4 regions of the Sporosarcina siberiensis genome follow, and region 1 is predicted to be linked to each of the others. Evidence: riboswitches for the same ligand, from Rfam matches in the RefSeq annotation. Region 1 holds a riboswitch; each other region holds the start of a gene.
What was found. A riboswitch is a leader RNA that binds a small molecule or an ion and turns the genes downstream of it on or off. The one in region 1 is predicted to bind S-adenosylmethionine.
Positions count from the first base shown of each region.

Region 1 (8,201 bases):
AAATCCATGAAACTTTCAATATCAAATACAATAAATGTGTGACCTAACTGTTGTGGTCTCGTGTCATTGTACATTTGTGAAATATGTTCTCCAAACATGGCTCCGGTCATTACGCCGGTCATTATATCAATCATCATCGACAGCCCAGACCCTTTAGATCCAAAAGGAAGCAGAAAACCATCCAGGGCTTCTTGTGCATCGGTCGTATCATGACCGTCTTCTGTAATAGCCCATCCTTCTGGAATTTCTTCTCCATTCTTTGCAGCTAAATTAATTCTCCCTCGAGCTACATTACTAGTTGCCATATCCAAAATTACGGGCTCATTGTTCGAAGGAACGGCAATAGAGATTGGGTTCGTCCCTAATGTAGGTTTCTTCGCTCCCCATGCAACCATTATTGGCGACGTGTTCGTCATAGCGATTCCTAGACAACCTGCATTGGCTGCCATTCTCGTGAAATATGAAGCGGTCCCAAAATGATTTGAATTACTAACACCTACAAATGCACTACCATATTTCTTTGCTTTTTCTATCGCATTTTCCATTGCAATTTTCCCTGCATATTGACCCCAACCGTTATTTGCATCGTATAGCGTCGTTGTTTCAGTTTCTCTTAATACCGTTAACTCCGTGTGATTTTTAATCACTCCATTTTCTAATCGACCTATGTAATCCGCTAATCTTGTAACTCCATGTGAATCTACTCCCATCACATTCGCATCGACTAAACTATCCGCTATCACTTCAGATTCATTCTTTGGTATACCGAGAGCTGTAAATACTTCATAACAAAACTTTTTCAACTGTTTCACAGGTATTCTTTTTTCTATATTCATTGTTTTAAGTCCCCTTTGCATTCGTTTTCATCATTTGATACTAGGAATTATAGATGGAATCTGCTGTACCACCAACAAAAGAGAGACGAATAAACCGTCTCTCGCAATATACTCTAATCACACCGTCACTGGAACTGCCTTCTCAATCGCTTGTTTAAGATCTGCAATGATATCATCAACTGATTCTAGGCCTACTGAAAGTCTGATAAGCTCTTCTGTAACACCAGACTTCTTCAAATCTTCCGGACCTAGTTGTTGATGTGTTGTCGAAGCCGGATGGATGATTAGTGATTTTGCATCCCCTACGTTCGCTACATGCGACCAGATATCCACATTGTCAATTACTTTTCTACCCGCATCACGGCCACCTTTAATGCCGAAAATCACGATAGAACCAAAACCATTCTTCAAATACTTCTTAGCAAGATCATGTGATGGATGATCTGTATTACCTGTAAAAGTAACCCATTCCACTGAAGGATGATTCTTCAAGAATTCAGCCACTTTAACCGCATTTTCATTATGTCTTGGAACACGCAAGTGAAGCGTTTCTAACCCTTGCAAGAAGTTGAATGCACTGTCAGGGTCGAGACATGGTCCAAAGTCGCGTAATAACTGTACGCGCAGTTTTGTTGCGAATGCTGCTGCCGCTGCGTCAATTCCGTAACGCAAGCCACCATACGATGCATCGGGCTCTGTAAATCCTGGGAATCTACCTTGTGTCCAATCAAACTTTCCAGCATCGACCACAATTCCACCAATAGTCGTACCGTGGCCACCAATCCATTTCGTTGCGGAATGAATCACGACATCCGCTCCAAACTCAATTGGATTTGAACCATATGGTGATGGGAATGTATTGTCAATCAGTAACGGCAATCCGTTTTCATGTGCAACTTCTGCTACAGCTTCGATATCAAGAACGTGAAGACCTGGATTTCCGATTGTTTCTGCAAAAATCGCTTTCGTTTTATCCGTAATTGCAGCCCGGAAGTTTTCTGGATCCGTCACATCAACAAACTTCACAGTAATTCCATAACGAGGAAGTGTAACCGCAAATAAGTTATATGTGCCACCGTACAAATTACTTGCTGCCACTATCTCATCACCAGTACCTGCAACATTCAAAATTGAGAAAGCAATTGCGGCCATTCCCGAAGAAAGAGCTACCGCAGCCGTTCCGCCCTCGAGAAGCGCTAGGCGTTCTTCAAACACAGCTACCGTCGGATTCGTAATTCGTGAGTAGATGTTTCCAGCTTCTGATAAACCAAATAAGTTTTGTGCATGTTCCGTATCTCGAAAAACGAAAGAAGTTGTTCTATGAATTGGCAACGCACGGGATCCAGTCACCGGATCAGGCTTTTGTCCACCGTGTAGTAGAAGTGTTTCAGGTTTTAGGTTTTCGTTTGTCATTGTCATTACCTCCAGTAGTTTTTTAGATGAAAAATATAGTGCGGAGGCGTTGGGGGTTCCAAGGAATAAAAAATAACCCCCTTCGCTTAAGAAGAGGGTTACGCTTTCGCAAATTCCTCCCCTTATCTTTCAGTCCGTTTACACGAAACTGTAGGAAGTAGCACCTTTGCAAGTTGGTCACTTGCTGGTTGCTGGGCATCGTAGGGCCTAATCCCTCCGCCGCTCTTGATAAGAGTGTTGTTGTATTCAGTTTTCCATCTTGTTACATAGTATAGATGTAGTCGCAATATAAAGTCAAGTGTTTATTTAAAAGTTTCTGAAAACTAATTCTAAAAAAAGACTTTTAGTCTAAGCATACTTACTTTTAATGAAAATACATCCTTTTTAAAACATATCAATAATATATATGTAACCAAATGCCATTAAAGTAATTACTAGAAAATACAATCCATTCCATTTAAACGCAACGGTAAAACCATCTTTTTTTACATTCTGGCTTATTATAATGTTCATCGCATTTAAAGGACTAATAGCAGCTGATAGCATCCAACTAAAAATACACATAAAAGCAATAGGTAAAGGATTAAATGGAATTCCTGATTCAATAAGCGTTAATAAAATTAAAGGTATTGAAATGATTTGGTGAACTCCAATCATTGCTACCCCGGTCACAAACAAGAGGATAAACAAAAACAATACAGCAAGTGATTCATTTACTGACCACTCTATTGCGCTTTTTAGCACATTAATAAAAGGTGTATTGGCAATTGCATTCCCGAAAATACCCGCACTTAAAAATAGGGAGATTTCCATTCTAGATCCAATTAACAAACGGTCCTTATAGTGCAAATACTCTTCTCTAACAACAGCCCATTTATTACGCAGAACAACCCAAACAAATGGAACCAAAACACAAATAAAACTAACCAATAACAGCATTGGTTTATGAAGCAACGATTCCATACTAATCAATAATAGAATCAACCCTAAAACAAATACTATAAGAAAAAATATGTTCTTCAAACCATTCTCATCAGGCTTCAATTGTCCAGGCTCTTGTAAAAGTGTATGAGTAGTCGCTTTCGGTCTCAGTAAAAACAAACCTACAACAGCTTGCATAAGTGAAAACGTAATTCCTACTAATATATAGGACATATATTTAACTTCTAATAAATAGATTACAATACCTACTGAGGCAAAAAATGGTGACCAAAGAACGGCAGGTGTAAACCCTAAGTAGTAAGAACGAGACAACATTTTGGGCTCAATTTTAACATCTTTTACAAAGTCATGCACGATGCGTATCGCACCCATATTTAATATAGGTGCTAACAGCATCATAAAAGAACTCATACTATAAAATGTTTTACGTTCATCATTTTTATTGTTTGATAACCCGGAAACGATAGTATCAATTATTCCTTCTCTTCTAAGCGGGATTGACAGCAGAGGAGCCAATATTAGGATTGCAAGCAGTGGAAGGTTTTGTGTAATCCCCTCAAACAGCTGAAGTCCCCTATTGCCATTTATAAAATGTATAATCATTCCCGTAGTAAAAAGAAATAATGTGAACAGCCTTCCTTTGATCTCCATAGAAAAAACAACCGTTAGAAAAGTAGCTACTGAAACTATAGTAAACAAAACAGTTATCAAAGGGTGGGAAATATACGCATTTATCATATATGTCAAGCACATTAACATGATGAGAGTAAAGCGTATCATGTTACACCTACTCTCTTTCTTATTAATATAAGTTTCAATAACTTCTCAAATTTCTACTTTATGCTTTGGGACCACCGGCAACATATAAAACTTGTCCAGAAACGAAAGAGGATTCTTTACTTGCAAAGAAACAAACTGCGTGAGCAACATCTTCCGGCATTCCTGCACGTTTCACAGGGATTTGTTTGGCCTTTTCTTCAACCAACTGCTCAAATGCTATGCCATTACGTTCAGCCACAGATTTCGTCATTTCGGTAACAATGAAACCAGGAGCAACTGCGTTAACCGTAATGTTATAACGCCCTAGCTCCAATGCTAATGTTTTTGTAAAACCTTGGATACCGGCTTTGGCCGTTGCATAGTTCGCCTGTCCTCTATTCCCTAAAGCAGAAACGGACGAGAGATTAATGATTCTACCGTACGCATTCTTCACCATGAGTTCTTGTGCATATTTACTACAAATAAATGCTCCCTTTAAATGGACATTCATTACTTGGTCCCAGTCTAGTGTGCTCATTTTGAATAGTAAGTTGTCCCGTATAATCCCTGCATTATTCACGAGAATATCTACTCTATTATGTGTCTTATTAATTTCTGCAAATACTTTCTTCACATCTTCTTCAGCTGTAATATCGACGACATACTTTTCAAAGGAAATTCCCATCTCCCTAAACTCAATAGCCGTTGCATTTAAGATACTTTCATCCACATCTAAAAGACATACATGACCTCCTGAAAGGCCAATCTTTTTGGCGATTTCTTTACCAATGCCTTTACCTGCTCCTGTAATAACTGCTACTTGATTTGTGAAATCAGTCAAAGTTTTTCACCTTTTTCCCATTGTATTCATCGTCAAATAACTTAATTGATTGCGATAGTCATAAACAATTTCTTCTATGATTTCAGCTACAGTTTTTACTTCATCGATAAGACCGATCGTTTGCCCAAGTGCGATTACTCCTGTATTTAAATTACCCGTATCAATTAGCTCTTTATACGACTCCCCACTTATATAAGGGAAAATCTCTTCGAAGGTAGCACCTTGTTTTTCCAACTCTTCCAACTCAATAGAATGATTGGTCTTCATAACTCTGGCGGTTTTCCCAATCGATTTCTTCACCATTACAGTATCTGTTTCAGACAAACTCTCCAAATAATCTTTTACATTCTGATGGAGTCTAACTTCTTTTGACATTAAGAAACGGGTGCCCATTTGTACGGCACCTGCACCTAATGCTACAGCGGCGAGTACAGACTTACCCGTTGAGAATCCGCCTGAAGCGATAACTGGAATCGAAAGCTCTTTTACCGCTTTTTGAATAAGAGTTAAACTGGTTGTATCTTCTTTACCTGGATGTCCACCACATTCATAGCCATTTACCACAACTGCATCGCAGCCCAACGACTCTGCTTTTTTTGCAAAACGAACAGAAGGAGCAACATGAATAACTTTTACATTTGCTTTTTTCAGGTCATCCATATACTGTTCAGGATTATTTCCTGAAGTAAATACGATTTTAACGCCGGACTCAATTACACCTTCAACGAATTCATCCATTGGTCTTCGAATCCCAATCGCAATGTTCACTCCAAAAGGTTTATTTGTAAGTGTCTTTGTAAGTTCAATATCCTCCAGCATTTCTTTCTTTGTTTCGTAACTTCCGGCCGTGATTAACCCTAATCCACCCGCGTTAGAAACTGCTGAAACTAAAGGAGAAGTTCCAAGGCCCTGAAGCCCGCCTTGGATGATTGGATATCGAATGCCTAGCATCTGTGTGATCTTTGTTTCAATCATTTTACTTCTGCACCTTTCAATTCTAAGGCTCCAATTATGAAGCCATTTTACCGCTTAAATACATAGGATGTAATTTCTTTTGGAATACGTAAATCGCTAGCAATAATGCTATTCCGATAACATCTGATGCCACTCCTGGTAATACTAGAAGAACAGCACCACCGAATAACAATATTCTTTCATACCAATATGCTTGTCTGATAAACCATCCCTCAGTAGCACACGCGACAGCAATAATACCAATTATCGCTGTGATTACAGAAACAATAATCGCAGGCCATGCACCGACTAGTAATAACGTCTCACCGTAAACAAAGAAGAATGGCACGATGAACGCAGCTAGACCTAGTTTAACAGCCGCAAATCCTGTTTTCATTGGGTCAGCACCGGCAAGACCTGCTGCCGCGAACGCCGCCAATGCAACCGGAGGAGTAATTGCAGACAGAGCTGCAAAGTAGAACACGAACATATGTGCAGCTAATGGTGAAACTCCAAGTAGAATTAAAGCAGGTATAGTCAGTGGCACTTGAACGATATATGCCGCTACTGTTGGTAGCCCCATACCTAAAACAATACTAGTAATCATTGTAAAGATTAAAGCTATAATTAATATTCCACCAGAAAGACTAATAATGATACTACTGAATTTCAGTCCAATTCCAGTTAAACCGATAACTCCGATAATAATTCCAGAAGCAGCACATGCGATCGCAGTCTCTATCGATGCTCTAGCCCCAAAATTAAGCGCTTTAAATATTGTTGCGATGTTAATTCTATTCGCTTTTGTTAAACCCGCAACGAGTATGGTCACGATGATCGCAAACAATCCCGCTCTCATCGGAGAACTTCCCGAAGCAAGCATAACGACGATTACAATTAGGGGAATAAAGAATAAAAACCCTTTTTTGAAAACTCCCCAAAAACTTGGTAAATCTTTTTTATTCAACCCTTTTAAACCTAATCGAACAGCCCTTAAATCGACTTGGTAAAATAGACATATATAAAATAGTAACGCTGGAACAATTGCTGCAATAGCAATATCCATATAAGGAACACCTAAATACGATGCGATGATGAAAGCCGAAGCTCCCATTATAGGTGGCATGATTTGTCCGCCTGTAGAAGCAACAGATTCAACAGCACCTGCGAATTCCTTTTTGTACCCTGTTTTCTTCATCAATGGAATTGTGAATGCACCGGTGGTAACTGTATTTGCCACCGCACTACCTGAAATTGTTCCGAGGATTGAACTAGCGATAATCGCTGTTTTTGCAGGTCCTCCTCGGTACTGTCCCATTCCGGCAACGGATAAGTCAATGAAGAACTTACCCGCACCCGATACTTCCAAAAACTTACCGAATAAGATAAACAAGAAAATGAATGTTGCAGATACTCCAAGCGGTGTACTAAATACACCAGTTGTAGTATAAAATAAATGATCTATAAACCACATTGTAGTAAATTCTCTATGCGACAGTGTACCAGGCAGTAAATGCCCCCATATTCCATAAACAAGAGCTACTAAAATAATAATAACTAAAGCACGACCTATTACTCTTCGTGTCGCTTCAATTAATAAGACTCCAGCAATAATTCCTATAGCAATCTCTAAAGTTGTAAGCTTTTCAATATAGCTCATACGTGAGGATATTTCTTGTGCGTTGATAACAAAATAGGAATACACTCCTATTGAAAGCACTATAAATAACCAATCGTACCAAGGAATACTCTCTGACTTAGCTGCTTTGCTCGTCGGCTTATAAATTGCAAAAACCAGTACTAATGCAAATGCTAAATGGGCAGAACGTTGTAAAATCGATTCAAATACTCCAAAGAACGCTGTATACAAATGAAATAACGACATAAGGATTGCCACAAGTGATATTATTTTTCCTGCTACGCCTAACAACGGACGTAGTTTTGTATTCAATACACCATCATCATCGTATCCAGTGTTTTCTACAACTTCAATGGAATCCAGTATTTTTTTTTCTGTCATACACTATCACTCTCCTACATTCCATAAAGAATATTAAATTTATTCCATTGCCCCTACTTCTTTGTAGTATCTCATAGCTCCAGGATGCATTTTTCCTACGTTGTTTTTCACAGAATACTCAGCATCAAAATCTGCCATAACGTTAGAAATTGTCAACCAAGTGTCTTTTTCTTCAATCATCATTTTTGTTAATTGGTAAACCGTTTCTTCATCCATCAAGTCATCGTTTACTAGAAGTACAGAGTACCCAGCAACTGTCTTAACTTCTTCTTTTATTCCAGGGTAAGTTCCTCCTGCAACAATATGCTCCATATAACCTTCATTCTTTTCTCTTAACTTCGCAACTACATCATCCGTTAAAGGAATCATTCGAATACCTACAGTTGTATCAAGTTCTTGGAATGTCGAAACAGGAGCGGCAACCATTCCAACGATT
Region 1 is NZ_JBHUGI010000021.1:94,960-103,160, reverse strand. Features, by position in the region: gene ACFSFY_RS07880 (Ldh family oxidoreductase) at 1-836, opposite strand, end outside; gene ACFSFY_RS07875 (O-acetylhomoserine aminocarboxypropyltransferase/cysteine synthase family protein) at 954-2,249, opposite strand; SAM riboswitch class I at 2,369-2,484, opposite strand; gene ACFSFY_RS07870 (hypothetical protein) at 2,634-3,842, opposite strand; gene fabG (3-oxoacyl-ACP reductase FabG) at 4,030-4,791, opposite strand; gene ACFSFY_RS07860 (NAD(P)H-dependent flavin oxidoreductase) at 4,798-5,766, opposite strand; gene ACFSFY_RS07855 (TRAP transporter permease) at 5,801-7,765, opposite strand; gene ACFSFY_RS07850 (TAXI family TRAP transporter solute-binding subunit) at 7,805-8,201, opposite strand, start outside.

Region 2 (8,201 bases), on a different contig from region 1:
AGCGATGCAAGATATTCAAGATCTTGCTGAGATTGCAAATAGGGTAAGTGGATATTTACAAGTTCTACTTATATCTCATAAGAGTATGTCACAGTATATGTTTGGATTTACAGCTGAATACCAATCGGAATTTCAAAGAATTGAAAAAAGATTTTCAACATATTTTGTTGAAAGTGATACAGCTACATATTATCGAATTGCGGAGCAATATTCGGCTGCAACTACAGAAGAGTTTTTGCTTGAAATTCCAGACTTCAAAGAAATAGTGATGGATATAAGGTCGTTTAATTTATTTGGGGATTTGAACCAACAAGAAATTGAGAAAGTAATTGTGGAGGGTGCTTATCCTATACACCCGGTTACTTTGTACCTTTTACCTCGTATATCTAAAGTGTTCGGTCAAAATGAGCGAACATTATTTACGTTCTTAGAAAGCGAAGACACGGGTGGATTAATGAATCATATTAGAAGAAATTTCTCTTATTATTATCCTGATAATCTGTTTGAATTTTTCTTTTCGAAAGGTATAGAAGGCAATCAAAACGATGAAGCGTTAAAGTCATTAAAGGTTTTTAAAAGAATTGAAAAGAACCTCCCGAAAAATGAAGCAACCAAAGCTTCATATAAAATCCTAAAGCTGATAACACTTTGGGAAATTTCTCATTCCAATACCATTTATAGGATAGATAGTGATTTAATATCATTTGCTATAGGTATGAAGAAAATACAAGTTGAAAAAGAGTTAAAAGAATTAAGTGTGAAAAAGTTTATTCGATTTAATCGTATATTGAATCAGTGGGAACTAATGGAAGGTAGTTCGGTCGTTATAGATGAGTTGATCGACTCTCAACTTTCGGAGCTCAGATTGAGTCAGGATAAAAGAATGCCATTTCTTAGTAATACGATTAACAAAAGATATTTTCTGGCATCAGCATATAACGATATAAAAGATATGACTAGGTTTATGAAAGTTAGTCTAATAAATTCTAAGGAGTTCCTTAAGAGCGCTTCAAATGAGCAGTCCTTATTACATGATGACGCGGATGGTTATATATATTTAATTCTATTAGATAGTAAAAATGACTATAAGCAAGTGTTAGAAAAGGTCAAAAGTATCGAGAACAGCTACTTAATATTTTCTATATTAACTGAGGATTTTAAAAGTATTCAGGAACAAGTAGATCAGGAAATGGCTATAAGCAATATTATAAGTGATAAAAACTTGTTGTCGGAACATCGCAATTTGGAGATTGAATTAAACCTTTTACATGAAGAATTACTTTATGAAATATCGTCTTATTTAGATGCCTATTTTACCTTCAAGTCTAATGTAGTTTGGATTTACCAAGGAGAAGAGCTGCATCTTTCTAATGAAGTGGATTTAGAAGATAAAATCAGCAATATTATGTGGGATAATTATAGCGATACACCAATAGTAATGAATGACTCGGTCAATAGAATGAATGTCGTTGGTATTCAAAGAACATCATTGTATAAAGTTCTCGATGGAGTTTTGAAATCATATGACCAACCCAATCTTGAAATAATTGGTCAAGGGCCTGATTATTTAATTTATGCGACTGTAATTAAAAATAATGATATTGATTTAAAAAGTTTAGACAGTTTAAGCGAAGAAAAATTGGCTTCGATTAGGGAAACTTTATTAAAAACAATAGAGGAATCTCCGGAAGGTAATCTGGAAAGGATTACTGAGATTTTATCTAGTGCGCCTTATGGGATAAGAAAACCACTCATACCACTTTTTGTTGTTATCCTATTAAGGGATAAATGGGATCAGTTAATGTTTTATCGAAATTCAATGTATGTACCCGCATTAGAAGCAGAAAAAATCTATGAAATGTTTAATGAACCTTGTGAATATAGTTACGAGTTTCATGATTATTCAGTAGGTTTGAATGATATGATGAATACTTTAGAGAGACATCTTAAAATGTATATTAGCGAATATGTGTTAGAAAGCATACCTTTAATAAGAGTGAGCAGTGGTTTATTGAATTGGCTTCGTGCTTTGCCAAGACATACACAAATAACAAATAATCTTTCTGACGAGCTATTACAACTTAAAGAAGTTATCAGAAAGAGCGAAGTTACACCTCTAGCAAGTATCGAATATTTACAGGATAAGTATGGCAATAATATAGAGGGTTTAAAAGCGTTAATGTCTGAATTGAGGTTACATCACAAACTTTTTGTAGAATCAGTGAAAAATTACCTGCTTGAACAGCTAGATATAGAAAGTTTTATTATTAAAGATGACTTTTTAAAAGAATATGATGCTGAGGTGATTATCAAAAATCGCTTATTGTCTTCGTTAAAACAAGCATCGACTATTGAAGAGATGTCAATGATCTATATCGGAACTGAGTTGGTAAATTGGTCTGACACAACTTATGAGTTATTTTTAAGCCAAGTTAAAAATGACTTGATTAGTTTGGATGATCAAGACGTAATCAGTGATGATGTTGTCGAATTGACCTATAATAATAAGTATAAGAAAATTAGAAAACTAGAGTTATCTACTAAATCTAATATTATTTATGATAATGTTAATCGTATGATTAAGAATGCTGGTAAGACTGTCCCTAGGGAAGAAATAGATTATATTATTTATAAATTAATAAATGAATACATTGAATAGGAGAGGTTCAAATGACTAGAAAACCAGTCCATGTTGCAATGTATAGCGGAGGTGCTTCAAGTGCTTTTGTAGCCTATCAAATGGTACAAGCACATGGAATAGAAAATTGTATCCTTTTCTTTACGAATACGCTTTGGGAAGATGAGGATAATTATAGATTTATGGACGAAGTTGCCGAGTATATAGGAATTGAAGTTACTGAACGAATGGATGGACGAACTCCGGAGGAAGTGTTTTACGATACGCGCTTCCTTGGTAATTCTCGTTTAGCACGATGTTCAGAGGAACTGAAAGTGAAGCAGACGATTGTTTTTTTGGAAGAGCTTCGGGATGAACGGAACCTAGAACCTATTCTTTACTTCGGTATTGGTCCACATGAATCGCATCGAGCGGAGAATCTAACCGCATTTTACGAACATAATCCGATCGAACCTGTAGAAACACGTTTTCCGATGATAGAAACTTTTCGTGAAGATTTAGATGTGAAGGCGATTATTGAAAAAGAGTGGGGCATTCCACTACCACGTATGTATGCATTAGGTTTTTCACATGCAAACTGTGCTGGCCGTTGTGTGCGTGGTGGATTTCAGCATTATGCACAGCTATATCAAGTTTGGCCAGACAAGTATGCATTGCAGGAAGAAATGGAGGAGAACTTCCGAAAACATTTCGACAAAAATGTTACGATTTTGAAAAAAGATGGCGGCCCTTACACGCTAAAAGATTATAGAGAGCGAATGGAGAGGGAAGGCGTCGAGAGCTTCCTTAAAATACAAGATGAAACAGTACCTTGTGTTTGTTCATTTTCTTAAACATAGAAAATTCCTTAAGTATCGCTGAATGGCCAATTTATTTGCCAATAATTTAATTGACGTAAAATACTGGATTACAAAATGATTTCAAATCATTTCGTAATTCGGTTTTTTTATTTATATAATACTAAACGTTTCAATAAAACAATTATCCATTTATCAATAATTGAGAATACGTATATTAAGATTTGCATAAAAAGTTAAAGATAGCATTTAAATATCTTTATAGAAATTGAGAATATTTACCTGGGCAGAAATGGGTTAAGTTCTAATTGTTTTTTACACCAAGTTGAGAAAACCCCGACTAAATATGTCTAAACCAGAGCGATTATAAAAGGTTTTTTAACTGATGGTTAATGTTCTAGCGTTTGGTAAAGACTCATAGAATAATACTATTTACACTAAATGCTGTTATTCATAACAAAGTCGGATTCTTATGAAAGTTGAATCCATAGTGAGGAGGAGCTAAATGAAAGAGTTTCATTTGGTGAATAAATCTGATGTAATAGTATCCAGAATTAAAGAAATGGTTATAGAAACTAAGCGGTCGGTAGGTGACCTGGCTTTTATGGGGAACGTTAAACCACGGTATGTAAAAATTTTAAACATAAAAAACAAACGTGCAACAGTTTGTGATTTACAAGGGAATAACTTTCATGTATATATATCCAGCTTAACCCTAGAACCTAAAATACTTGATAAGCCAATTACGTTACTAGGTGATTGTAATCATCAATTTCAAACAAACAGTTTCTGCTAGTTTTGAATGAATATATATTTCCTCTATTCATTTTAGGATTGCGGACAGAATGAGCTAACTAAGCGGAGTTTTGAGCCACTGTCTAGTAAGGCGAAGGTAAACAGTCATTGGAATGCTACTTTCCAATGACTGTTTACTTTAAATTTTAAGTAACTGTGCGTGAAAGTATTCTGACTATACACTACAATTACATATTTATTAGGCATATGCTGAAAAGTTCATTTATTTTGTATGTGTATACAATTGGTTGAATTGTTTGTTGTTGTTTCTCACACAGGTACCCCAAAATCTTTATTAATGAACAATTAAATAAACCTTTTGTAGAAGGGCACCACTTAGTCCCCATGTTTACCCAAACTCAATTTGAAAACACTATTGATTTTGCTGATAATATTGTTACATTATGTCCGAATTGTCATCGTGAAATTCATTACGGTTTACAAGTTGACAAATCTAAAATGGTTAAAATATTATTTGCCAATAGAAAGGATCTCTTCCATAAGTATGGAATTGAAATAACAATAAAAAAGTTGTTATCTTTTTATAAAGTGGAAGAAAAATATGAATGATTATTAACTTTTCTATAACGCTCAAAATATTTATATAGATGAATATTGGGCAGCTGTGCGTGAAAGTATTAAGACTATACACTACAAATGCATATTTACTATGTATGTGCTGAAAAGTTTATCTGATTTGTATATATATACAATTGGTTAAATTATTTGTTGTTTTTTCTCACGTAGGTACCTTGAAAATGGATTGAAGAATTGGCCTTAGAGAAACAATCATATTGACAGAATTCTTCACTTGCCCTATACTAATACTCAACTAAACATAAACTCTTTTCTTATTTAGAGAGACGGAGGGAATTGGCCCGACGAAGTCTCAGCAACCTGCCTTGTGGTAAGGTGCTACGTCCAACAGGGGAACCTGAACGATGAGGAGAAATTTTTGCATGCAAACTCTTCTCTCATTGGGGGAAGAGTTTTTGTTTGGAAAAATATTCAGGAGTGATGATAATGACGAGATTAAAAGAATTGTATGACCAGCTAAAAAATGTGCAGAAACGACAACCGACGGGAACGGCAAGTGCAATGCAGCGGCATCAGCATGTGGCAGAGCTGCAGCGGAAAATCGATTATTATGAGCAAGGCGATACGATTTCACGTACGTTCATTCAACAGGAGATGGCTGAAATCCATGCCGTCCAACAAGAAATCGACAAGTTGACAGCTGTAAAAGAGGATAAGAAGCGTGCGCTGATGAAGAATGTGTTTGGAGAACACTTGCCATTGGTGTGAAGTGAGGTAGGATTTTAATATGTGAATCAATCTAGATGTTTTTTCCTAAGGTCAAGTAGAGGGGGGAGTTCATGAATCGTTTAAAAGTGACAGGTGAAAAGCGGTTGCAAGAGCTGTACGGAAAGTTGAAAGAAGCCAGGCGGAATGAACCGTTTGGTTTCAATGCACATCTTGCGCAATTGGCTTTTCAGATACTGGACCTGGAGCGGAAGTTGAAGATTGATAATCCGGACAAGCAAAATGATTTCATTGGCATTATGCTGGAACATGCCTTTTATATGAAGACCGATCGGAAGGATCCTTATGTCGCCAAGCAGACATTTCAGCAGATTTTGCGGATCGATCCGCATAACGCGGAAGCGAATTACCGATATGCCTTTCTCCACTATAAAGACGGGAATTGGACAAAGGCGATTTCTTTTTTTAAAGAATCGATTTTACACAGCTCGCCGGATTTCCCATTGGCAGAGGATCAGGTTGTTAAGGCACATTTGTTCATCAGCTACTCTGCGATGATGCTTGTGAAAGAATCGATGCGGGCAGTGGATGACTTGCAGCCAGAAGAATCGCTAGAGACAGAAGGCATCAGCATCGATCAACTTTCAGCGGATGTCAAAGCGCTGCTGGCTCTGAAGGAATACCGGCTGAATAGCAATACAGGTGAAGAATTCATCTCACGTGACCGGTATAAAGAATTGGAATCGAATGTATCGCCTGGTGATGTATGGGTGGATTTGACGGTGGAAGAGCCTTATATTCAAAGCGGTGATCTGAGCATAAGAATATCCCATCAGCTGGGAAATTTGCTGAAGCGGCTGCTGTTAAAATCAGCCAAACAGGAAGCATTGCCGTTATATGAGCTCATCGGCAATCAGGAAGAAATGTTTCACGATAGCGAGGATTTTAACTGGGATAATTATCGGCAAAAGATCCGGCGAGTGAAACAAAAACTGGTCGAAGTCGGATTGCCTGAACGATTCATCCAGTCAGTCCGGGGAACGCAAAGTTATCGTATTGAACCGTGCACGTTTTTTATTATCCAACATGATGCTGAATAATTTCGAAGCCTCTCTACTCAGTAGGGAGGCTTTTTCTGTGACAAGGGCGTCACAGTCATTTCCGTATACTTGGGGTATCAAATGAAATGGAGATGATGAGATGATGAAAAATTGGAATGGTTTATTGAATGGATATGGTTATGAAGTGAAGGAAGTTTGTGAGGGTCAATTTGAAGTGGGCGGTCTTACTGCACACAATAAGGGTTTTCTAGAATCCCATCTGGAGAAGTTGTCGATTGTGACGAGGTTGGAAGATGGGATTTTGTCAGTTGATGGCGTGCTGACTGAAGAAGAATGGGTGAGTCACTTGGAAACAGTTGTCGACGGCAGAAGTGAATCGAGCTATGGACCGACGGAGATTCCGTTGGATAAGATCGATGTATATATCGCTGGAATCGTCATGCAGCTGAACCGACTCGGCTGTATTATGACGTATTCCTGTGATGGACATGAGCGAAGATCGCCACATCTGTATTTTGTGTCCGCGGAGTTTGCGCGAATGGCCAAGAGCTTGCTTGCTCACTGTGGCTTGCGTGTCAAAAGAATCGGAGTGCGATTATCTATTCAGACGGACCGCAAAAATCTTCCGGCCATTGCCGTTCAGATTTCGGAACTCTCACGTGAACAGGTGGAGAACATCCATCGTGAGCGAAATGAGTTCATCAGTGAAGAGGTTTTCAATAAAACATTGGAAGAAGTTCTTGCCATACCCGGTGAGAGTGGAGAAGAGGGTCAAATCCGTGAATATGTCATGCGGGAACTGCGTCCGTTTACCGATCAGATAGAAGTGGATCATTACGGGAACATAGTCTCCGTAAAACGCTTCGGACCAGGTCCGACTATTTTGTTGAATGCGCATCTCGATACGGTTGAACGAATTGCCGATGACCGTGAAATCATAAAAACAGGCTCTATCTGGTCGAGCAGTGAAGGGATTTTAGGAGCGGATGACCGAGCGGGAGTGAATGTCGTACTGGCAACTGCCAAATCAGTCGGAAAGAGCGAATTTAACGGAACACTGAAATATATTTTCACCGTTAAAGAGGAAATCGGCCTACTCGGTGCACAGCAGGTCGCAAAATCATTCCTATGGGATGTCGATATGGCTTTCGTCATCGATCGCCGTGGCACGCATGATATTGTCACGTCAAGAAACGGTATCCAACCGTTCTGCACACCCGCTTTCGGAACTGCACTCGAACGGATTGCCCGAAAATCCGGTGCCAGCAAATGGCGAGCAGTCGCTGGCGGGTCGAGTGATACGTATATATGGGCACAGAACGGGATAGAAAGTGTAAACCTTTCTGCCGGGTATATGAATGAGCATACTTCAAATGAGATGTTGGATGTGAAGGCTAGTTATGGTACGTATAGCTTTGTGATGGAGATATTGAACGATTGGCGGATTTTGATGAGGGTAGTTGGATTGAGAGGGAATAGGGAAAGGGTTGGTGTTGGAGTATAAGGTTGGGTGTGAAGTTAGTTTGGGCAGCCAGTTTGAGAAGGCTATAAATTAGGGATTTGCAAACCTGTGCATGCTTGAATTCGGATACAGTTCAGAATTCAAATGGATTAAGAGATGCACAGGCAAGCAAAATCTTTCCGACA
Region 2 is NZ_JBHUGI010000032.1:326,385-334,585, reverse strand. Features, by position in the region: gene ACFSFY_RS12500 (hypothetical protein) at 1-2,659, shown strand, start outside; gene ACFSFY_RS12495 (hypothetical protein) at 2,671-3,471, shown strand; gene ACFSFY_RS12490 (hypothetical protein) at 3,941-4,231, shown strand; gene ACFSFY_RS12485 (HNH endonuclease) at 4,483-4,800, shown strand; SAM riboswitch class I at 5,079-5,178, shown strand; gene ACFSFY_RS12480 (hypothetical protein) at 5,248-5,535, shown strand; gene ACFSFY_RS12475 (tetratricopeptide repeat protein) at 5,607-6,593, shown strand; gene ACFSFY_RS12470 (M20/M25/M40 family metallo-hydrolase) at 6,694-8,058, shown strand.
Region 2: another riboswitch for S-adenosylmethionine. It lies ahead of ACFSFY_RS12480 (hypothetical protein); the one in region 1 lies ahead of ACFSFY_RS07875 (O-acetylhomoserine aminocarboxypropyltransferase/cysteine synthase family protein).

Region 3 (8,201 bases), on a different contig from region 1:
GCGTAATTGTGATTTCCTTTTTACTCATTAGCTTATTGTTCTCACATTACGTCGAACAATTTGTTTATGATAATAAAACCGAGGAACTTTCATCATACGGCCAAAGTATTTTACAAGACTTTGAGAACAATCAACAAAACTCAGCAAATATACTTAAAAATTATGGACACGTCCTTCAGGGAAGAGATATTCAGTACAGTCTTTTTGATGAAAGGTCAGCGATCATTTATTCGACAAGTACAAATACCCCCCGCATCGAACTCAATGAGGATGAATGGGGACATCTTAAAACTGGACATAAGATTACTGTTAAACAGGACTTTAAACGATTCCATGAAGGCGTCACATTCGTCTTGCTTCCACTTCATTTGAACAACCAATTTGTTGGAGGTATTTTACTGACGTCTCCAATAAAAGGCTCCCGAGAAGTCATCTCACAAATGAATAACTACTTAATATATACGACAATTATCGCACTAGCCGTGGCCTTTCTTTTAAGTTGGATACTGTCTACGTTCCATGTAAAACGCATCAAACGGCTAAGAGAAGCAACTTCAACTGTCGCCCACGGTGATTATTCTGTGCGAATCCCACATACAGACTTTGATGAAATCGGAGAACTTGCGGGGGATTTCAATGGAATGGTTGAAAAACTAGATCTTTCGATGGAAGAAATTAAAAGCCTTGAAAATAGACGGCGCCAGTTTATGGCTGATGTTTCCCATGAACTGAGAACACCACTTACGACAATCCGTGGAGTGATTGATGGGTTAAAAAACAATATGATTGCCGAAGATGAGAAGGAAAAAGCACTTGGACTGGCTCGAAATGAGACCATGCGACTCATTCGCCTCGTTAACGAAAATCTAGATTATGAAAAAATCCGTTCGAACCAAATAACACTTAACAAACAAAGTATTCAACTCGTAGAGCTATTGAATATTATCAAAGACCAACTTGACGGTGCTGCAGGTGAACGGAATAATGTGATTCTTATCGTCTCTGAACCAGATGTAACTGTCTTTGCTGATTACGATCGTCTTACCCAAATTTTAATTAACATTACAAAAAACAGTATTCAATTTACAGAAAATGGGACAATTACGTTAAGAGGAACCGCACTGAAAAATGAAACGATGATTGAAATTGAAGATACAGGGATAGGAATCGATCCTGCGGATATCGAAAAAATATGGAGTCGTTTTTACAAAGCAATCCTTTCACGAACGACAAATCCTTACGGAGAGTTTGGTCTTGGCTTATCCATTGTGAAACAACTTGTTACAATGCATGATGGAACAATTCAAGTTACGAGCGCGACGGGAAAAGGGACAAAATTCACCATTATAATCCCCCATTAAAGTTCACAAAATTGCCATGAGTTTATGTGGTTATTTTCCCGTTAATAGTTTGTTCATAATTGCAATGTATGATAAGTTTATATCTAACGAATTGGAGGCAATATAATGTTTAAGAACTGGAAGAAATCACTACTAAAGGCAGGTATACTCTCCTCTCTCCTAGTCGTTGCTGTAGGTTGTTCAAACGAAGAATCGATTGCATCAGTTGAAGGGGACAAAATTACCAAAGATGAATTATATGAAGTTCTCGTACAATCTCAAGGAGAACAAGCACTTTCCGCACTAATTGATGAAAAAGTCATTGCACTCGAAGTGAAAAAGAAAAAAATCAAAATTTCTGACGAAGACATTGATAAGGAACTAGAGACATATATTGAAAATGCTGGCGGTCAAGAAGCATTTGAAGCTACTCTAGAACAGAATGGTATTACAGAAGCTCAGCTTAAAGAAAACATTGTTCAATACTTATCAATCCGTAAATTGATTGAACCTAGAATTGACATAACAGACGAAGAAATTAAAGCGTACTTTGATGAAAATAAAGCGCAATTGGATCAGCCCGAATCCGTTGAGGCGAGCCATATTCTTGTAGAAGATGAAGCAACAGCAAAAGAAGTTGCACAAAAGATTGCTGATGGCGATGATTTTGCAGCTTTAGCAAAAGAATATTCTACAGATGCTTCCAATGCTGAAAAAGGTGGAGAACTTGGATTCTTCCCACGCGGAAAAATGGTTCCTGAGTTCGACGAGGCAGCATTTTCTATGAAACCAGATACGATAAGTGATCCTATTAAAACAGATTTCGGATACCATATTATTAAATTAACGGATAAAAAAGAAGCAACAGAAGCTGTTTTAGAAGACCATAAAGAAGATATAAAAGAAGGACTTTTCGAAGAGAAATTACAAGCTCAGTATGTCGAATGGTTAGACGAAGTACGAGCTGATTATAAGATTGAAAACTCTTTAGAGAAAAAAGAAACAAAAGATAAAGAGAAAAAGTAAAACTTTAACAACATAAAAACATTGACATCCTCTGATAACTAATGTAAATTATGCTCATGAGTAATTATTGATAACCGAATAGCAACATCTCTTATCAAGAGTAGCTGAGGGAAAGGCCCGTTGAAGCTCGGCAACCACCTACTGTGAACAAACAGTAGAAAGGTGCTAAATCCTACAAGACATTTCTGTCTTGAAAGATGAGAGAGGATTATCGTATTTCCTATTGTATAAATACGCCTCTCTATTTCTGATAGAGAGGCTTTTTGTATTATTAAAAATTAACTACACAACATTAGGAGGAATTTTATATGAAAAGAATTGTAGTTCTATTATCATTAGTCTTGTTAATTGGTGTCCTTTCAGCTTGTGGAAGTAAAGACAAAGAAACAGGTAAAGCATTAAGCGAGGAAAAAATCGTCGTTGGTGTTACAGCAGGTCCACATGAGCTCGTAGTAAATAAAGTGAAAGAACTTGCTGCAAAAGAAGGTTTAGAAATTGATGTTAAAGTTTTCACAGAATATATTTTACCAAACACAGCATTATCTGAAGGAGATTTGGATATCAACAGCTTCCAAACACTACCCTTCTTAGAGAAAGTAAACAGTGACCGTGATTTGAATCTAGTCCACGTCGCAAAAACTATTTTACTTCCAATGGGTATTTACTCAGACAAATTCGACAGTATTGACGATATCCCTGACGGAGCATCTTTCGGAATGCCAAATGATCCAAGTAACGGTGCACGTGCTCTGATTGTATTAGAAGCGGCCGGCGTGATTACACTAAGAGATGAAGATAAAACTACTGGAACAGTACAAGACATTGTAGAAAATCCGAAAAACTTGAAATTTGTTGAATTAGAGGCATCACAACTTCCTAAACAACTTATTGAATTGGACTTTGCTGCCATTAATACAAACTTTATTTTAGCAGCTGGTAAAAACCCAGTCGAAGATTCCATCTTCTTAGAATCTAAAAGCTCTCCTTACGTAAACTACATCGTTGTACGTGAAGAAAACAAAGACGATGCTGTCGTTAAAAAGTTTGCTGAACTCTATCAATCCGATGAAGTAAAAGAATTCATAAAAGAAGAATTCAACGGAACAATCCTCTCAAGCTGGGAATAACAAAAGCTGAAGCGCCTGGTAGACCCGACAGGCACTGGAAGACAAGAAAGAGAAGTTGCGCACTTTGACTTCTCCTTCTGTTCTGAAGTGACCCGAGGGGCTAGGCGCTGAAGGCTATACGGTAACAAAAGCGGATGTGCATCTCTCATTAAGCAGTTTTTTCTCTAGAAAGGAATGAGTGTCATGATTAAATTAAACAATGTTTCAAAAGTGTTTGAATCGAAAAGTGGAGATGTCAAAGCAGTTAGCAATGTCAATCTTCATGTGAAAAAAGGTGAAATCCATGGTGTTATCGGGTACAGCGGAGCAGGAAAAAGTACACTTATCCGATGTGTCAATTTACTTGAAAGACCCACTGTTGGAGAAGTATTTATTAGTGGAACAGAAATGACAACCCTTCCTTTGAACAAACTGCGTGAAATGAGACAAAACATTGGTATGATTTTTCAAGGGTTTAATTTATTAAAAACGGCAACGGTCTTCGAAAATATTGCGATTCCACTTAAATTGCTCGGGCTCGATAAAAACGAAGTTGAGCTGCGCGTCGTGAAATACTTGGAAATTGTTGGCTTAACAGATCGTCAAAAGGCATATCCAAATCAATTGTCTGGTGGACAAAAGCAACGCGTCGCTATCGCTAGAGCTTTGGCACAAGAACCAAAAATTTTACTTAGCGATGAAGCAACAAGTGCTCTTGATCCTGAAACGACAGAATCGATTTTGGATTTACTGTTGAAAGTAAACGAAGAGCTCGGCATAACCATTTTACTCATCACACATGAAATGAATGTCATTCAAAAGATTTGTGATTATGTGTACGTTATTGAAGGCGGAGAACTCATTGAGCACGGGTCTACGATAGACTTATTTGCAGCACCGAAAGAAGAAACGACTACGAAGTTCTTAAACACTATTGCTCAGCGTAAAATTCCTACTTCATTAGTACAACAATTAAATCTTACTGGTAATGTTTCAAGATTAACTTTTGTCGGTGAAGCAGCAGGACAACCACTGATTGCTTTAGCAACCGAAAGATTCAATGTGACTCCTAATATTTTATCGGCGAATATTATTGAACTGAAAAACGGTATCGTCGGTAACATTGTCATACATCTTGTTGGTGAAACAAATAACATCATCAATGCTATTGAGTTCCTTAAAGAACAAGGCGTTGGTGTTGAGGAATTGGAGGGATAATGAATGGATAAATATGAAGAGTTCATGACTAAATGGTTACCAGTAATCGGAAAATCAATTGTAGAAACTTTTCAAATGACCATCGTTTCCCTACTGATTTCGATTGTCATCGGGGTATCGCTTGGAATTATATTAGTACTTACACGTCCAGGTCAATCTTTTGAAAACAAATGGGTCTATCGTTTACTAAATCTAGGCGTTAATATCATCCGTTCCATTCCATTTATTATTTTATTGTTTTTCATCCTACCCTTTACTAAGTTTATTGCCGGAACGACGATTGGCGTTCAAGGGGTTATCGTACCTCTTGTAATTTACACAGCACCCTATATCGCAAGACTTATGGAAACTGCGTTACTTGAAGTCGATCAAGGCGTAATCGAAGCCTACACTGCAATGGGTATTAAAAGAAGATCTATCATTTGGAACGTTTTACTTAGAGAAGGAAGATCTTCAATCATTTTAGGCTTAACGATTGCAACGATTAGTTTAATTGGTGCAACGGCAATGGCTGGTCTTGTTGGAGCTGGGGGTCTTGGAGATCTTGCGTATAGATATGGGCATATCCAATACGAAGTGAACGTTATGTATGCAGTTGTCTTTATACTGATCATTCTCGTACAAACGATACAAGTTGTAGGTACCTATTTTGCAGCCCGCCTTAAAAGGGATTGAAAGGATTGAATGTGCATGACTCGCAAAAAAAGCAACGACTCTTTTCTTCAAACAATGTCTTCATCTACAGATGAACAGTTCCCTATCAACTTTAAAGCATTGGAAGAAAAGGCAAGTACTTTATTATCTAAAGGAGCCTTTGGATACATCCAATCTGGTGCAGGAGGAGAAGAGACACTGCAAAAAAACACGTCCTCCTTTTCAAAACTTTCGATTGTTCCAAGATTTTTAAACGATGTATCTACTGTGGATACGAGCATCACATTATTCGGTCGTACATATCCACAACCTTTTCTCTTGGCACCGGTAGGTATGTTAAAACTTGCACATGAAGATGCCGAAATTGCGGCAGCTAAAGCAGCAGCAGAATACGGAATTCCATATATCCAAAGTACAGTTTCAAGCTACTCGATAGAACAAATTGCGGCAGAAACAGGCACGAGCCCAAAATGGTTTCAATTATATTGGTCCAACAATAAGGAGATCTCTTACAATATGGTTCGTAGAGCTGAAAAAGCTGGCTATGAAGCAATTGTATTGACCGTTGATACGGTTATGTTGGGGTGGCGTGAAGAGGATTTACGAAATCAATTCTCTCCACTTAAATTAGGTCTTGGAAAAGCAAACTATGAAACCGATGATGTCTTTTTAGCTGGTTTACCAAATAAAGAGGAAGAAACCATTATTCAAGGTATTGTCGACAATATCCATCACCCTACACTAAATTGGGCAGATGTTGCCGAACTGAAAAAGAGAACGTCCTTACCAATCCTATTAAAAGGAATTCTTCATCCGGACGATGCACTTTTGGCGATTCAAAACGGCATCGACGGTATTATTGTTTCAAACCACGGTGGAAGACAGCTTGACGGGGTGGTATCGAGTATCGATGCCCTTCCTGCAATAGTAAATGCTGTGAATAAGCAAATCCCAGTTTTGCTTGACAGTGGAATTCGACGGGGTGCAGATATTATTAAAGCCATTGCCTTGGGAGCCGACGCTGTGTGTATAGGCAGACCTTATGTGTACGGCCTTGCTGCGGGTGGACAACTCGGAGTAGAAAAAGTAATTGATGGGTTTATTCAAGAAACGAGTATTTCAATGGCATTGACCGGTGTTGCAAAAGCACAGGATCTTCGCAATGTGACGATAGTGAATTCATAACAAGACATTTTTAATAAAGAAGCAAAAATCCGACCTATTTAAGGTCGGATTTTTTGTTGTACGCATATGAAAAAACCCATTAACTCTAATTTTTATAATTAGGCATTTAAAACTTTTAAGGCCTGTCCTACGCTTAGCGTACGCATCGCCTGATATTGAACAGCCGCTTTTAGAGCTGGAATATCATCCGTGATTTTTCCTTCCGAGCTTACAGTTGCACTTGTTCCGTAAGGATTCCCATTCGCCTCACCTGCAACAGCATCTGTGTAGCCTGGTGCTGCTACGATTGCACCCCAATGATACATTGTCGTATAAAGTGAAAGAATCGCTGCTTCTTGACCGCCATGTAGATTTTGAGCAGAGGTCATCGCACTTACTGCTTTATTCGAAAGCTTTCCTTGGAACCAGAGTCCGCCCAATGTATCGATAAAACTTTGCATTTGACTCGTAATATTCCCAAAGCGTGTTGGCACACTAAAAATCAGGGCATCTGCCCATTCCAGATCCGCTTCAGTTGCAACTGGAATATCCTTTGTCGCTTCCATATGCGCTTTCCAACCAGGCGTTGAATCGATTAACGCCTGAGGTGCTGTTTCGGGTACTTTTACGAGTCTCACTTCAGAACCTTCTGCTTTCGCTGCTTCTGAAGCCCATAGTGCCATTTGATAATTCGTACCTGTTGAACTGTAGTATACAATTGTGGTTTTCGTTTTTTCTGTTTCCACAACATCCATATTTCCAAGCAGTCTGTATAGATATCCCATTGCTTCTTCACCACTTTCCAGCATTAGTGTTCTATTATACCACTTGAAGGACTGTATGCTTTTCTATTCAAAATTTGAGTGCCGCCAGTATTGCCAAGCCGTTATTTCTGACATCCAGGCAAGTCCCTTACTTTCAGCTAAATGGATTGGCATCCAGTTTTTTTCACTTCCACGAGACATATATATTTCATGATGTGGTGCTTGGTCATGGAATCCAGTTATATCAAATGTACCATTTCTTTGCATAACCGCTCGAACTTCGTAGTCAATTTCTGGTGCTGTAACGAGCGGGTTCCCGACAGAATGAGTGAGAAGAAATCCAACTTCTTCTTCCTCATGATCCAGTCTTACGAGTTTGATACCGTCGTAAGAAGCAACTGCCTTTTGCCGGAATCTTTTTGCCCGGTTATAGGAGACCGTTTGTCCAATCTCTTTTGTAAAGGTCAACGGCGTCTTAGGTTTATCATAAGCAAGTTCGATATCGACACGCGTCCTAAAACGTTCAGCTTCTGAATCAAAGTCCCGATTGTCTCCTTTAAAATAGTGATCCATTGCTAGTATATTAGGGTTTTTTATCCACTTTTCTTTTATAAATGTTGTGTACCTAAATTTCCATCGATTTATGTTTGTCCTTCGTTGTTTCTCAAGCACAGGAATGAGCAATGCATTCGGTTTCCCAATTAACTTCGTAACTCTAAATTCTTCAGTCGTTGCTTCTTCTTTGTTGGATACAGGATTCAGCGCTCCAAAAATACCCGCTACCACCGATTTACTTTTACTAAGTGTTTCTTCCGATTTCGCAAGAAGACGCTTTGACAGAATCGTATACACATATGATTCATCTAAAGAAAATCTGTAATCGGTAAAATGATTTGTCTTTACCGCTACCATAAACTCGTTATTCCGAT
Region 3 is NZ_JBHUGI010000037.1:68,720-76,920, reverse strand. Features, by position in the region: gene ACFSFY_RS16775 (sensor histidine kinase) at 1-1,361, shown strand, start outside; gene ACFSFY_RS16770 (peptidylprolyl isomerase) at 1,467-2,366, shown strand; SAM riboswitch class I at 2,455-2,570, shown strand; gene ACFSFY_RS16765 (MetQ/NlpA family ABC transporter substrate-binding protein) at 2,675-3,493, shown strand; gene ACFSFY_RS16760 (methionine ABC transporter ATP-binding protein) at 3,677-4,690, shown strand; gene ACFSFY_RS16755 (methionine ABC transporter permease) at 4,694-5,365, shown strand; gene ACFSFY_RS16750 (alpha-hydroxy acid oxidase) at 5,381-6,529, shown strand; gene wrbA (NAD(P)H:quinone oxidoreductase) at 6,628-7,293, opposite strand; gene ACFSFY_RS16740 (DUF3238 domain-containing protein) at 7,357-8,201, opposite strand, start outside.
Region 3: another riboswitch for S-adenosylmethionine. It lies ahead of ACFSFY_RS16765 (MetQ/NlpA family ABC transporter substrate-binding protein); the one in region 1 lies ahead of ACFSFY_RS07875 (O-acetylhomoserine aminocarboxypropyltransferase/cysteine synthase family protein).

Region 4 (8,201 bases), on a different contig from region 1:
TAGTCTATGGTGTTATTATGTGCAATACTGAACAGCCAAGTTTTGGGCTGCGATTTCTTTTGAAAAGAATGATGGTTTTTGTAAGCTTTTATAAAAGTATCGTGGGTCAAATCTTCCGCTTGATGATAATCGTTAATCATCATCATGATAAACTTGAAAATGGAATCACTATAAAGATGATACCAATTCGTAATTTCCTCCTTTGTATGTGGCAAGTAACTCACCCTTCCTTGCATTTTGTTATTCATCAGTTAGACGTATCATAAATTATTTGGTCACAATCCTGTTTTTTAAAGTGGATAATGGCCGTTGAAAAGCTCTTGAGTAGCTTAGGTTTAAAGTCCTCATTTGCAAGCAAATCGCGTTGAGTGCAAGGAAACCAGTGAAGAGTGCAAGCAAAGTGTTGCGGGGTGCAAGGAAATACGCATTGAGTGCAAGGGAAGTGTTGTGGGGTGCAAGCGAAACAAATGCGATTCCAAAATGGAATCGCATTTGTTTTATGCTGTTTATGCACTATAAGATTGTGAAAAGCTCTTGAGTAGCTTAGGTTTAAAGTCCTTATTTGCAAGCAAATCGCGTGGGGTGCAAGCAAATCGGTGGCGAGTGCAAGGAAACCCCCGCGGAGTGCAAGCAAAGTCACCCCGAGTGCAACCAAACCCTGTCGAGTGCAACCAAAACAATTTTATTTTAAAAGGTCTTTTTTCTTCTTTTCGATCAAAGAAGCTCCGGAGATTCCCGGTTTTGTCATTTCGTATGGATTTAGAATAATGCTTAATTCTTCTTCTGTCAGGACTTCATAGTGAGAACAAAGCTCATAGACGGATTTGCCGGTAAGTATGGCTTCTCGTGCAATTTTACTTGCCAGTTCGTAGCCGATATGTGGATTAATTGCTGTGATTGTTCCGACGCTTGTGTCTACATAGTGCTTCATTATTTCTTCGTTTGCAGTAATTCCGGATACGCAGTTGTCTGTGAATACTTGGAATCCGTTGTTCATGATGCTGATGGATTGCAAGAGATTGAAAACTAGTACGGGTTCCATTACGTTTAGTTCAAATTGGCCGGCTTCTGAAGCGAGGCAGATTGTGTGATCATTGCCTATGACTTGGAATGCGATTTGATTGATCAGTTCGGCCATTACTGGATTTACTTTTCCGGGCATAATGGATGATCCCGGTTGTCTCATCGGCAAGTTCAGTTCATTCAAACCGGTTCGGGGTCCCGATGCCATGAGCCGTATGTCATTTGAAATTTTGGACATATTCATCATACATACTTTTAAAGACGCGGAAACTTCTGTATAGACGTCTGTGTTTTGCGTGGCGTCTACTAAACTTTCAGCGGCACTAAGTGGAAAGTTGCTGATTTTTGCGAGTTGGCCAACGACGTTTAATATATAGCTCGGATCTGCATTCAATCCAGTACCTACCGCGGTAGCTCCCATGTTTACTTCATAGAGATGTTGTCGGGACTGGGAAATTCGATTGATATCCCGTCTGATGACTCGGCTGTAAGCATCGAATTCTTGTCCCAATCGAATGGGAACAGCATCTTGCAAATGGGTACGTCCCATTTTAATAATGTGGTCGAATTCAATTGATTTTATTTTAAAAGCGTCATACATTTTCTCCATTGTTGTGAGTAGTTTTGCGGACAATGCAAGTGTTGCGATATGTATTGCGGTCGGAAATGCGTCGTTTGTGGATTGAGCCATATTGACATGGTTGTTAGGGCTTAAAAAGGCGTAATCTCCTTTTTCTTTACCGAGTATTTCCAAAGCACGATTCGCGATTACTTCATTCGCGTTCATATTAATGGAAGTTCCTGCACCGCCTTGGATGGGATCCACGATAAATTGGTCATGCCAAAGTCCTTCTATAATCTCATCGGATGCTTGCACGATTGCTTGTTGTAAATTGAGCGGAAGTCGGCCGGTTTCATAATTTGCGTTCGCCGCAGCTTTTTTCACAATCGCCATTGCTTTAATTAATTCTGAATTGATTCGGTAACCGGTGATCGGGAAGTTTTCAACAGCTCTGAGCGTTTGGATGCCGTAGTAACACGTATTTGGAACCTCTTTTTTACCTAAGAAGTCTTCTTCAGTTCGCATACCCGAATTTCTCACTTTATTTTCCTCCTAGTTGTTGATGAATCTGAAATAGTACCTATGTAAAAAAATTGAAGTTATCTCGTTGTTAGTATAACACTTTCGCGGAATTCAATAACATAATTCGATTGGACGTACTTGTGAAAGAAACAAACGTGATTGTTTGTCACGCAGGTACGTTTTGTAATAGATTAGGCATGTCCACGCCTTGACTAACATAAAGTGTTGTATCCGCGGATAAATTATTGGAAGACGGATTTATTCGGAAATGGATAGACTACTAAATCAGGGGTGAATAGTATAACTAATTTTAGAAAAATTGGAATCTTGCTGACTTGTTCTGCTCTATCTTTTGGAATGTGTTTATCGACCGCAAACGCTTCTCAATCCATGAGTGATCTGTCTATAAAGCCTCATATTCAAATTGCTGCAACAGAAATGAATTTCACAAAAGATGATTTAATAAAAAAGTTTCGTTCCTTGTTTCCCAATCAGTTTGATTATTTAAAGTCGAGTGATTTTCAAATGGGTAGCGGGCTTTATTATCCTGAAGACGAGACGTTACGCTATGAACTATCCTTTACTAAGTTGGTAAACGGTAAACGAATATATGGGTCTGTGGGGTTTGTTGGTGAAAGTCTTGAAATTGAACAATTCAATTATCAACCAGCGAATGTGACTGAGGCTTTATTTCCACCAAAAGTTTCAAAAGAAGAGGCCAAAGAGATTGCGATTGCTTTACTTAAGAAGTTTAAAGATGGAAAGAAGTACCTATTTGAACCAGACTCGCTGAACTATTATTCGAGACAACTGTTGACTGATCCAATCCATTACTCGTTTTCATTTGCCCGCACGGAAAATAAAGTGCCACTCGCGGATCAAAGAATTGAGGTAAGTGTGCTTGGCAACGGAGAAATCGTCGGACTGTATAGAAACCCCATGAATAAGAACGCGTCCACTTTTGACGATGTAAAACGAGTGATAGATGAAAATAAAGTTCTTGAAAAAGTAAAAGGAAATCTTACGGTTGAATTGCACTATCAAATAGAGAATGATTATCAAACAAATCGAATAAATGATCGCAGTGTTCAGCTCGTATACAAACCAACATCTAATTTACGTGGGGTGCATGCGCTTTCGGGTAAGTGGTTAACGGCAAGGGACTATGTGGATAAGTTGCCAAAAAACACGAAATTGAAGAAGATTTCTGCCAAACCGATTCCAGCAAAATACAACGGAATTACTAAGGAAGAAGCAAAAAAAATTACTGAACAAGCTCTTGATATCTATCCCGACACTTGGAAATTAAGTGTTCAATCTATTGGGGAATACACAAATTATGGTGGACAGGAAGTTTTTAGTGTCCAGTATATGTATCAAGGTGAAAACGGAGGCCATGGGTCCAATTTAGAAATTGATAAAAAGACTGGTGAGATCATCCAGTTTTACGATGTAACAGCTCAAATCTTGGAACAGGCCGCAGAAAAACCTGTAAAGGCCGACAAAATTTCTGAGCAAGAGGCACTTGCTAAAGCAAAGAACTACTTATTGAAATGGGTTCCATCCTACCTTCACGAATATGCCAATCCCATTGCAGACTCTTATTATGAGGAACGACCTGGAACGTATTATTTTAATTTCCCAAGAATTTTAAATGGCGTTATTGTGATGGATGATCAAATTAACGTAAGCATAGCCGCCAATGGTTCATTAAACAGTCTTAGTGTAATGTATCAAGAAGTGAAGGAATGGCCATCAATTGAATCAGCCATTACTGAGGAAATGGCCAAGGAAATCTTTAAAGAGGCACTCAGTCTAAAATTGAATTATATGAAACAAGAGCAAAAAAACAATCACCATTATGATTTAGTCTATTTGCCTGTATTTAACGGACAAATGTTTAGCTCTATGGACGCCAATTCAGGAAAATGGAACAGCTTGTTTAATGTGAGCGATTTCCCCGAAGTTTCACATCCATGGGCACAGGAAGAGCTCAATTACCTCATCAGTGCCAAAATTTTAGAGGTAAAAGAGTTCGATAATTTTAATGGAGATACCGCCGTAACAAAAGAAGAGGCACTTAAAACGCTTATGAATGCCCTCACTTATTTTTATGACGGCAGGTTCTATGATTCGAGTGAAAACAAGAGTCAAACGTTCGAGAATATCGATCCTAAACACCCTTTATATCAAATGGTGGAACAAGCCGTTGAAATGGGCATCATTTTACCAAGCGATACAATCTTTCCAGTCGATGCCCCGATTACGAAAGAAGAAATGGCCGTTTGGCATATACGTGCTTTAGGGCTTGAGTTGGCAGCCAAACAGAGTGGTATTTATAAGCTTGACTTCAAGGACGGGGATCAAGTTCGAAAAGAATATATAGGCCATGTCGCTTTGGCAAATTCTTTGGGATTGTTCACGACGGAACAAAACTCTTTTAACCCCGCTAAAGAAGTGACCTATGCGGAGTTAGCAGTTTCAACAATTCGTCTAGCGCATGAAATAGCGAAAAAAGGAAGTAGCCAGAGGTACTATTAACAAATTAACGAGTGCAACATTCCTAATATAAATTAATAAACCATTGACGGTTAGTTGTTTTCCAGATATGCTATTCTTAATTATCAAAACAATTGAATAAATTTTCTTATCAAGAGAAGTCGAGGGACTGGCCCTATGACGCTTCAGCAACCAGCCTTTTGGTCAGGTGCTAATTCCAGCGAATCTATTTGGATTCCGCAGATAAGGAGAAGCATACTTTTTGTATTTTCAAAAGCCTTCTTCTAATTGGAAGGCTTTTTTTGTTTTTTAGAATAGGAGTGGAATAGTCCATGGTGAAGCATTTAATCGAACAACAATTAATAGAGCGAATTTTAGTTATGGATGGTGCGATGGGTACGATGATTCAGGCAGCGAATTTGTCTGAGGATGATTTTGGCGGTGAGGAATACGATGGGTGCAACGAATATTTAAACATTACGAGACCCGATGTCCTTGAGCGAATTCACCGTGAGTACCTTGAGGCAGGGGCGGATATCATCAGTACGAATACATTTGGTGGAACGCCGATTGTCCTCGATGATTACGATCTTGGTGACCAGGCATATGACATAAACTTTAAGGCTGCTGTGCTCGCGAAAAAATGTGCAGCGGAATTCTCAACGACAGACTGGCCGAGATTTGTTGCTGGGGCAATGGGACCGACAACGAAAACATTATCGGTTACGGGCGGCGCCACTTTCGACGGACTGACAAAAGATTTCTATATTCAAGCAAAAGCATTGATTGACGGCGGCTGTGACATTCTTCTTATGGAGACAAGTCAGGATATGTTGAACGTGAAAGCAGGAACACTGGGCATTAAACAAGCATTTGAAGAGACGGGTATTGAACTGCCTGTCATGATTTCGGGAACAATTGAACCAATGGGAACAACACTTGCGGGACAAAGCATTGAATCTTTTTACATATCGATTGAACATATTAAACCTCTTTCCGTTGGTTTAAATTGTGCAACTGGACCGGAATTCATGACCGATCACCTTCGTTCATTGTCAGAGCTATCTAGTGGATTTGTCAGTTGTTATCCAAATGCTGGATTGCCGGATGAAGATGGGCATTACCATGAATCTCCAGAATCCTTATCGAAAAAGCTCGAAGGGTTTGCGGATAAAGGATGGCTGAATATTGTAGGGGGCTGTTGCGGAACAACGCCTGCACATATTGTGGCGATTCGAGAAGTGGTTCGAGGTAAAAAGCCGAGACAAATCCCTGAGGAATTGCACGGTCATGCGATCTCTGGAATTGAACCACTTTTATATGATGAAACCATGCGTCCTTTACTCATTGGCGAACGAACGAACGTCATTGGCTCAAGAAAATTCAAGCAGCTGATCGTAGATGGGAAATTTGAAGAAGCATCTGAAATTGCTCGTGCTCAAGTAAGAGGCGGGGCACATGTCATCGATATTTGTCTTGCGAATCCGGACCGAGATGAACTTCAGGACATTACACGATTTATGAAAGAAGTTGTGAAGAAAGTAAAAGTACCTCTTGTCATTGATTCGACGGATGAAAAGGTCATTGAGGAAGCTTTAAAATATTCGCAGGGGAAGGTGATCATCAACTCCATCAATTTAGAAGACGGTGAAGAACGCTTTGATGCTGTTCTTCCTTTGGTTAAGAAATACGGAGCTGCTGTTGTCGTTGGAACAATCGATGAGCCAGGAATGGCCGTCACTCGGCAGCGGAAATTAGAAGTTGCACAGCGTTCGTATGACCTACTTGTTCATAAATGGGGAATCGCACCTGAAGATATTATTTTTGATCCGCTCGTTTTCCCGGTTGGAACGGGAGATGCTCAGTACATCGGTTCAGCGGTTGAAACAATCGAGGGCATACGTTTGATTAAAGAAAAAATGCCTCGCGCATTGACGATTTTGGGTGTTAGTAACGTTTCCTTCGGGTTGCCTCCTGTTGGCCGTGAAGTGTTGAACGCAGTGTATTTGTACCATTGTACATTGGCAGGATTGGATTACGCGATTGTAAATACGGAGAAATTGGAACGCTATGCTTCCATTCCAGAAGAGCAAATTCTAATGGCGAATGAACTGCTGTTTACGACAACAGATGAAACACTTGCGGATTTTACAAATTTCTACCGCGGTAAAAAGAAAGAAAAGACCGAGGATGATATTCCGAAAACGGTTCCGGAACGTCTCAGTTACTATGTCGTTGAAGGAACGAAAGAAGGTTTAATTCCCGATTTGGAAGCGGCAAGGGAGATGTATGACGCTCCACTCGATATTATCAATGGTCCATTAATGACGGGGATGGCGGAAGTAGGAAGGCTTTTCAATACGAATAAACTAATTGTAGCGGAAGTGCTCCAAAGTGCGGAAGTCATGAAGGCATCGGTTACGTATTTGGAACAATTCATGGAAAAAGATTCAGGAGACCGCGGCAAAGGGAAGATTGTTCTTGCGACGGTAAAAGGCGATGTCCATGATATAGGGAAGAACTTGGTCGAAATCATTTTGGGGAATAATGGATTTACGGTCATTGACGTCGGGATTAAAGTGACACCAGGTAAGTTAATTGAGGTGATTCGCGAGGAAAAGCCCGACATTATTGGGTTGTCAGGGCTTCTTGTGAAATCGGCACAACAAATGGTGTTGACCGCTCAGGATTTCAAAGCTGCTGGGATCGATATACCAATTCTTGTTGGAGGGGCAGCACTGACGCGTCGTTTTACAGAGACGAAAATTGCAGCAGAGTACGATGGACCGGTATTGTATGCAAAAGATGCGATGTACGGCTTGGAGTTGGCCAATCGTCTGCAAAATAAAGAGGATAAAACTGCATTGCTCGTTGAATTAGAAGAGGCGAAAATAAAGCGCGTTGAAAACGACATCATTAAAGAGGCGAAACGAGCGGCGGCACCAGCTTTGGAAGTGGCGGTTCGACCGGTGAAAATGGTTCGAGAAGACGCAGCAGTTCGAGTTCCAAAAGATTTACGCCGTCGGATTCAAAAGGATTATTCGGTCTCTCATTTGTCGCCGTATGTCAATATGCGAACGCTTATTGGTCATCATTTAGGACTTCGGGGGAATGTTGCTAAGATGCTTGAGAATAAGGAGCCGCGCGCGCTGGAGCTCCATGAAATGGTTACAGGATTCCTAAGTTCGGGTAATTTAAAGGCATCTGGATTGTATCAGTTCTTTCCGGCTCAGTCTGACGGGGATGACGTCATTATTTACAGTTCGGAAGACAGCAAAACGGAAATTGAACGTTTTACGTTTCCAAGACAAAGCAAGGAGCCGTTTTTATGTTTGGCGGACTTTTTGAAGACGGTGGACAGCGGTGAGATGGATTATGTCGCGTTAATGCAAGTAACGGCCGGACATGGGGTACGTGATTTTGCCAATCAATTGAAGGCGGAAGGTAAGTTCTTGGAAAGTCATGCATTTCAAGCGACGGCGTTGGAGCTTGCGGAAGGTTTTGCGGAGCGGATTCATCAGGAGATTCGCGATCAATGGGGGTTCCCGGATGCTACGGATTTCACGATGCTGGAGCGGTTTGCGGCGAAGTATAC
Region 4 is NZ_JBHUGI010000032.1:367,711-375,911, reverse strand. Features, by position in the region: gene ACFSFY_RS12670 (RNA polymerase sigma factor) at 1-215, opposite strand, end outside; gene aspA (aspartate ammonia-lyase) at 683-2,110, opposite strand; gene ACFSFY_RS12660 (PepSY1/2 domain-containing protein) at 2,498-4,648, shown strand; SAM riboswitch class I at 4,752-4,856, shown strand; gene metH (methionine synthase) at 4,939-8,201, shown strand, end outside.
Region 4: another riboswitch for S-adenosylmethionine. It lies ahead of metH (methionine synthase); the one in region 1 lies ahead of ACFSFY_RS07875 (O-acetylhomoserine aminocarboxypropyltransferase/cysteine synthase family protein).